Regions from separate parts of the Heyndrickxia sp. FSL K6-6286 genome, predicted to be linked through region 1. Evidence: a T-box and tRNA genes for the amino acid it is inferred to sense, from the RefSeq annotation. Region 1 holds a T-box; the other holds one or more tRNA genes.
What was found. A T-box is a leader RNA that pairs with one kind of tRNA and senses whether it is charged. The one in region 1 lies ahead of thrS (threonine--tRNA ligase), so its partner is inferred to be a tRNA-Thr.
Positions count from the first base shown of each region.

Region 1 (3,404 bases):
CCTCCTTGATTGTTTATGTGCCAGAGTTTTTCCGAGAAATGAAGCAATCATTAAGTGATCATTCTACAAATGAAAAACTAGAGGTTGTAAAAAAAGCCCCTCTATTAATGCTAGATGATATTGGTGCAGAAGTAATGACAAGTTGGACACGTGACGAAATATTAGGATCGATCATGCAATTTCGTATGCAAGAAAACTTACCTACCTTTTTTTCATCCAATTTTGATTATGGGGAACTACAACATCATCTTACTTATTCTCAAAGAGGAGAAGAAGAAAAAATAAAAGCTGCCCGAATCATGGAAAGAATTAAATACTTATCGATTCCAATACGTGTAGATGGACCGAATATGCGACACTAGTCTAGATACATTTAAGTAACTACTACTTCTAAATTGTCCAAGCATCCCATATATATATATCATGGATGATTCCATGTAGAGGGGGGATATGCTTGGATTTTGTTTTTAAAGAATTATCTGATGCAATTTGGCTACATGAATATTTTATCAAGAAAAATCAAACGATAACATTTTATGAAACAGCTTTCCAAAATCAAAAGCAATATATTTTAACGATTGATAATCATAAGGTTTCAATCCAAGAAATACAATCTGGATTTATTCAATTTATTCTAATAAAAAAACGAATGGATTGGGCTCGAGATATTCTCAAAGAATATTTTTATTATAAAGAGGAGTCCGAACAAGATAATATTTTGGACATTGTAACGGAAATGTTTGATGGGGAACGTCCAGAACTTATGAAAATGGTTAGTGTAATGAATGATGAAGTGATGATACGAGAGGCAATTCTCTCTTTATTTGATGATCATAAATCGATTTCTTTTGACTCATTAATCAAGTTTCGCTTAAAAAAATATTTTGAACAATTGATTCAATATGTTGAAATGGCGATAGATGAATATAAAATGGAACAAGAGTATCAAGTATTTATTCAAATGTTAAGAGATTATTTGGCTAATCGTAAGGCATGTATGGACACTGTTCGAATTTATTTTGGTGAGTATGGGAAGTTTTATAGTAAAGAATATCAGGAATTATCAAAAGAGCAGATTTCAGAAATGATTGATAGAAGATTAATTACGAATCATCCAATCTATATTGATTCTGTTACAATTGCTCCTTTACTGTCCATTGCGCCCAAAAATATATATTTATATGCTGATTCAGCAGATAATGGATTGATCCGAACCATTCAAAATATTTTTGAAGAAAGGGTTATCCTTTTAGAGAAAGAACAATTTTGGAAAGAAAAAAACAGGTATCCTATTAATCACTAAAAAATTTATTGACACACCTCTTGATTTTCTCGGGTGAACCATCTATAATTACGTACATATTCAATCAAAATAGTTAAATGTATTGATGAGGACAAGAGTATTCCTTTACGGTTCCCAGAGAGGAAAGAAATGGTGAAAGCTTTCCAACACGAATTGAGTACTTACCACCTCTAAACTTCAACTGCGAACGTTTAAACTATTAGTAGTTGACGGACACATTCCGTTATAATGATCCGAAGTCATATCATCATGTTGATATGAAAACTTAGGGTGGAACCACGTGTATATAACTCGTCCCTTTCATAGGGAACGAGTTTTTTTATTTTTGGGCTCTTTAAAAAGTTTTGTAGCAGGTGATTATAATGAATGCTATTGATTACAACTAAAAAATGTAGTAAAAACGCAAAAAGAGTCTACATAATATAATCTGCTGTCGTACCAAATAAGGTACTCACGCATTAATGAAGGAGTGGTACAGAATGTCAGAAGTGATTAAAATGACTTTTCCAGATGGTGCTGTAAAGGAATTTCCTAATGGAACAACTACTGAAGATATTGCAGCATCTATTAGTCCTGGATTAAAGAAAAAAGCAATTGCAGGGAAAGTGAATGAAAAATTAATTGATCTTCGTACGCCAATTACGTTTGATGGATCTATTGAAATCGTTACACCCGACCATAAAGATGCATTAGAGGTACTACGTCATAGTACAGCTCATTTAATGGCACAAGCTGTTCGGAGAATTTTCGGAAATGTGAAATTAGGGGTAGGGCCAGTTATCGAAGGTGGATTTTATTATGATATGGACCTTGAAGTATCTATCACACCTGAGGATTTACCGAAAATAGAAAAAGAAATGAAGAAAATTATTAGCGAAAATCTTGAAATCATACGTAAGGAAGTTTCTCGTGATGAAGCAAAAGAACTTTTTGCTGGTGATGAATATAAGCAAGAACTCATTGATGCAATTCCTGCTGATGAAAAAGTAACGATTTACGAACAAGGTGAATTCTTTGATCTATGTCGTGGAGTACATGTTCCTTCTACAGGTAAAATTAAAGAATTTAAATTATTAAGCATTGCGGGAGCATATTGGCGCGGCAATAGCGATAATAAAATGCTACAACGTGTATATGGAACAGCCTTCTTTAAAAAAGAGGACTTAGAACAGCATTTGAAATTTCTAGAAGAAGCGAAGGAAAGAGATCATCGTAAAATCGGGAAGGAATTAAATTTATTTACAACTTCCCAAAAAGTGGGACAAGGTCTTCCAATGTGGCTACCAAAGGGAGCAACAATCCGTCGTATTGTTGAGCGTTATATTGTCGATAAGGAAGAACGTCTTGGCTATAATCATGTGTATACACCAATTATGGGTAGTGTTGATTTATATAAAACAAGTGGACACTGGGATCATTACCAAGAAGATATGTTCCCTGTAATGGAGATGGATAATGAACAATTAGTTCTTCGTCCAATGAACTGTCCGCACCATATGATGATTTATAAAAATGGCATTCATAGTTATCGAGAATTGCCAATTCGAATTGCTGAGCTAGGTACAATGCACCGTTATGAAATGTCAGGTGCACTTTCAGGATTACAACGTGTTCGCGGAATGACTTTGAATGATGCACATATATTTGTACGTCCTGATCAAATAAAAGAGGAATTCCAACGTGTAGTTGAATTAATCATTGCCGTCTACAAAGATTTTGATATCACTGACTATTCCTTCCGTTTATCCTATCGTGATCCGGAAGATAAAGAAAAGTACTTTGATGATGATGAGATGTGGAATAAAGCACAAAGTATGTTAAAAGAAGCGATGGATGGATTAGGTCTTGAATACTTTGAAGCAGATGGCGAAGCAGCTTTCTATGGTCCAAAATTAGATGTTCAAGTTCGTACAGCATTAGGAAAAGACGAAACTCTTTCTACAGTTCAACTTGATTTCTTATTACCTGAACGCTTTGATTTAACTTATGTAGGTGAAGATGGGAAACCGCATCGTCCAGTGGTTATCCACCGTGGAGTTGTATCGACAATGGAACGCTTTGTCGCTTATTTAATCGAGGAATACAAAGGTGCATTCCCTAC
Region 1 is NZ_CP152029.1:1,688,337-1,691,740, forward strand. It holds gene dnaI (primosomal protein DnaI) at 1-362, shown strand, start outside; gene MHI39_RS08510 (putative sporulation protein YtxC) at 455-1,303, shown strand; T-box leader at 1,377-1,605, shown strand; gene thrS (threonine--tRNA ligase) at 1,783-3,404, shown strand, end outside.

Region 2 (3,404 bases), 1.6 Mb from region 1:
GGGACTTAACCCAACATCTCACGACACGAGCTGACGACAACCATGCACCACCTGTCACTCTTGTCCCCGAAGGGAAATCCCTATCTCTAGAGAGGTCAAGAGGATGTCAAGACCTGGTAAGGTTCTTCGCGTTGCTTCGAATTAAACCACATGCTCCACCGCTTGTGCGGGCCCCCGTCAATTCCTTTGAGTTTCAGCCTTGCGGCCGTACTCCCCAGGCGGAGTGCTTAATGCGTTAGCTGCAGCACTAAAGGGCGGAAACCCTCTAACACTTAGCACTCATCGTTTACGGCGTGGACTACCAGGGTATCTAATCCTGTTCGCTCCCCACGCTTTCGCGCCTCAGCGTCAGTTACAGACCAGAGAGTCGCCTTCGCCACTGGTGTTCCTCCACATCTCTACGCATTTCACCGCTACACGTGGAATTCCACTCTCCTCTTCTGCACTCAAGTCTCCCAGTTTCCAATGGCCGCTTGCGGTTGAGCCGCAAGATTTCACATCAGACTTAAGAAACCGCCTGCGCGCGCTTTACGCCCAATAATTCCGGACAACGCTTGCCACCTACGTATTACCGCGGCTGCTGGCACGTAGTTAGCCGTGGCTTTCTGGTTAGGTACCGTCAAGGTACCGCCCTATTCGAACGATACTTGTTCTTCCCTAACAACAGAGTTTTACGATCCGAAAACCTTCATCACTCACGCGGCGTTGCTCCGTCAGACTTTCGTCCATTGCGGAAGATTCCCTACTGCTGCCTCCCGTAGGAGTCTGGGCCGTGTCTCAGTCCCAGTGTGGCCGATCACCCTCTCAAGTCGGCTACGCATCGTCGCCTTGGTGAGCCGTTACCTCACCAACTAGCTAATGCGCCGCGGGTCCATCTGTAAGTGATAGCGAAAAGCCATCTTTCAATTCTTCTTCATGCGAAGAAAAAAGTTATCCGGTATTAGCCCCGGTTTCCCGGAGTTATCCCAGTCTTACAGGCAGGTTACCCACGTGTTACTCACCCGTCCGCCGCTAATCATCAGGGAGCAAGCTCCCATCAGATTCGCTCGACTTGCATGTATTAGGCACGCCGCCAGCGTTCGTCCTGAGCCAGGATCAAACTCTCCAAAAAGATGTTTGATATAGCTCTTATAAAATAAAAGTAATTTATTGACGTTTCGTTTTGTTCAGTTTTCAAAGATCAATTTCTTTCGTCATTTAGCGACAACTTTTATAGTATATCTCATTTTAAATAAGTTGTCAACACTTTTTTTGGTGGAGCCTAGCGGGATCGAACCGCTGACCTCCTGCGTGCAAAGCAGGCGCTCTCCCAGCTGAGCTAAGGCCCCAATTATATAATGGTCGGGAAGACAGGATTCGAACCTGCGACCCCATGGTCCCAAACCATGTGCTCTACCAAGCTGAGCTACTTCCCGTTCATGGCGCGCCCGAGAGGAGTCGAACCCCTAACCTTTTGATCCGTAGTCAAACGCTCTATCCAATTGAGCTACGGGCGCATACTTGTATTTTACTATAACTATTATGGAAGAATCTTTTGCTACGCAAAAATTCTAAGTGCCGAGGACCGGAATCGAACCGGTACGGTAGTCACCTACCGCAGGATTTTAAGTCCTGTGCGTCTGCCAGTTCCGCCACCCCGGCAAGGGTTGTTTGGAGCGGAAGACGGGATTCGAACCCGCGACCCCCACCTTGGCAAGGTGGTGTTCTACCACTGAACTACTTCCGCGACTTTATTTTATAATGCGGGTGAAGGGAGTCGAACCCCCACGCCTTGCGGCGCCAGATCCTAAGTCTGGTGCGTCTGCCAATTCCGCCACACCCGCGTTATGAAAAATGTTTTTCGTTACAAAAAACAATGGTGAGCCATGAAGGACTCGAACCTTCGACCCTCTGATTAAAAGTCAGATGCTCTACCAACTGAGCTAATGGCTCGTAATGACCTAAGTGGTGCCGGCCAGAGGACTTGAACCCCCAACCTACTGATTACAAGTCAGTTGCTCTACCAATTGAGCTAGGCCGGCATTAGTATATTATAATCCCCAAGCAGAGATTAGTTATAATAGTCGTCCAGCTTTCAGTTTGCTTATTCAAGCAGCAGCTCAAGCTGTACGCTGATGTATTTCAAAGTAGTTTATTCGGTCGTGCTCTACCAATTGAGCTAGGCCGGCATTATATATGGTGGAGGATGACGGGATCGAACCGCCGACCCCCTGCTTGTAAGGCAGGTGCTCTCCCAGCTGAGCTAATCCTCCATAATCGCCTGGCAACGTCCTACTCTTGCAGGGGGAGAGCCCCCAACTACCATCGGCGCTAAGAAGCTTAACTTCCGTGTTCGGGATGGGAACGGGTGTGACCTTCTTGCCATAATTACCAGACTATATTTTGTTAAGGGCTTATTCCCTCAAAACTAGATATATCAAGAAGTAACGGTTCATAACCTTAAATCTATTTGGTTAAGTCTTCGATCTATTAGTATTCGTCAGCTCCATGTGTCGCCACACTTCCACCTCGAACCTATCAACCTGATCATCTTTCAGGGATCTTATTTAGATAAACTAAGGGAAATCTCATCTTGAGGGGGGCTTCATGCTTAGATGCTTTCAGCACTTATCCCTTCCGCACATAGCTACCCAGCGATGCCTTTGGCAAGACAACTGGTACACCAGCGGTGCGTCCATCCCGGTCCTCTCGTACTAAGGACAGCTCCTCTCAAATTTCCTACGCCCACGACGGATAGGGACCGAACTGTCTCACGACGTTCTGAACCCAGCTCGCGTACCGCTTTAATGGGCGAACAGCCCAACCCTTGGGACCGACTACAGCCCCAGGATGCGATGAGCCGACATCGAGGTGCCAAACCTCCCCGTCGATGTGGACTCTTGGGGGAGATAAGCCTGTTATCCCCGGGGTAGCTTTTATCCGTTGAGCGATGGCCCTTCCATGCGGAACCACCGGATCACTAAGCCCGACTTTCGTCCCTGCTCGACTTGTAGGTCTCGCAGTCAAGCTCCCTTGTGCCTTTACACTCTGCGAATGATTTCCAACCATTCTGAGGGAACCTTTGGGCGCCTCCGTTACCTTTTAGGAGGCGACCGCCCCAGTCAAACTGCCTGCCTGACACTGTCTCCCACCCCGATTCAGGGGTGCGGGTTAGAATTTCAATACAGCCAGGGTAGTATCCCACCGATGCCTCCACCGAAGCTGGCGCTCCGGCTTCAAAGGCTCCTACCTATCCTGTACAAGCTGTACCAAAATTCAATATCAAGCTGCAGTAAAGCTCCACGGGGTCTTTCCGTCCTGTCGCGGGTAACCTGCATCTTCACAGGTACTATAATTTCACCGAGTCTCTCGTTGAGACAGTGCCCAGATCGTTGCGCCTTTCGTGCGGGTCAGAACTTACCTGA
Region 2 is NZ_CP152029.1:91,596-94,999, reverse strand. It holds rRNA gene MHI39_RS00505 (16S ribosomal RNA) at 1-1,111, opposite strand, end outside; tRNA gene MHI39_RS00500 (tRNA-Ala) at 1,253-1,328, opposite strand; tRNA gene MHI39_RS00495 (tRNA-Pro) at 1,339-1,415, opposite strand; tRNA gene MHI39_RS00490 (tRNA-Arg) at 1,420-1,496, opposite strand; tRNA gene MHI39_RS00485 (tRNA-Leu) at 1,556-1,641, opposite strand; tRNA gene MHI39_RS00480 (tRNA-Gly) at 1,652-1,726, opposite strand; tRNA gene MHI39_RS00475 (tRNA-Leu) at 1,742-1,823, opposite strand; tRNA gene MHI39_RS00470 (tRNA-Lys) at 1,857-1,932, opposite strand; tRNA gene MHI39_RS00465 (tRNA-Thr) at 1,946-2,021, opposite strand; tRNA gene MHI39_RS00460 (tRNA-Val) at 2,177-2,252, opposite strand; rRNA gene rrf (5S ribosomal RNA) at 2,259-2,375, opposite strand; rRNA gene MHI39_RS00450 (23S ribosomal RNA) at 2,450-3,404, opposite strand, start outside.
Region 2: it encodes a tRNA-Thr, which carries the amino acid that the T-box ahead of thrS (threonine--tRNA ligase) is inferred to sense. The anticodon was not compared.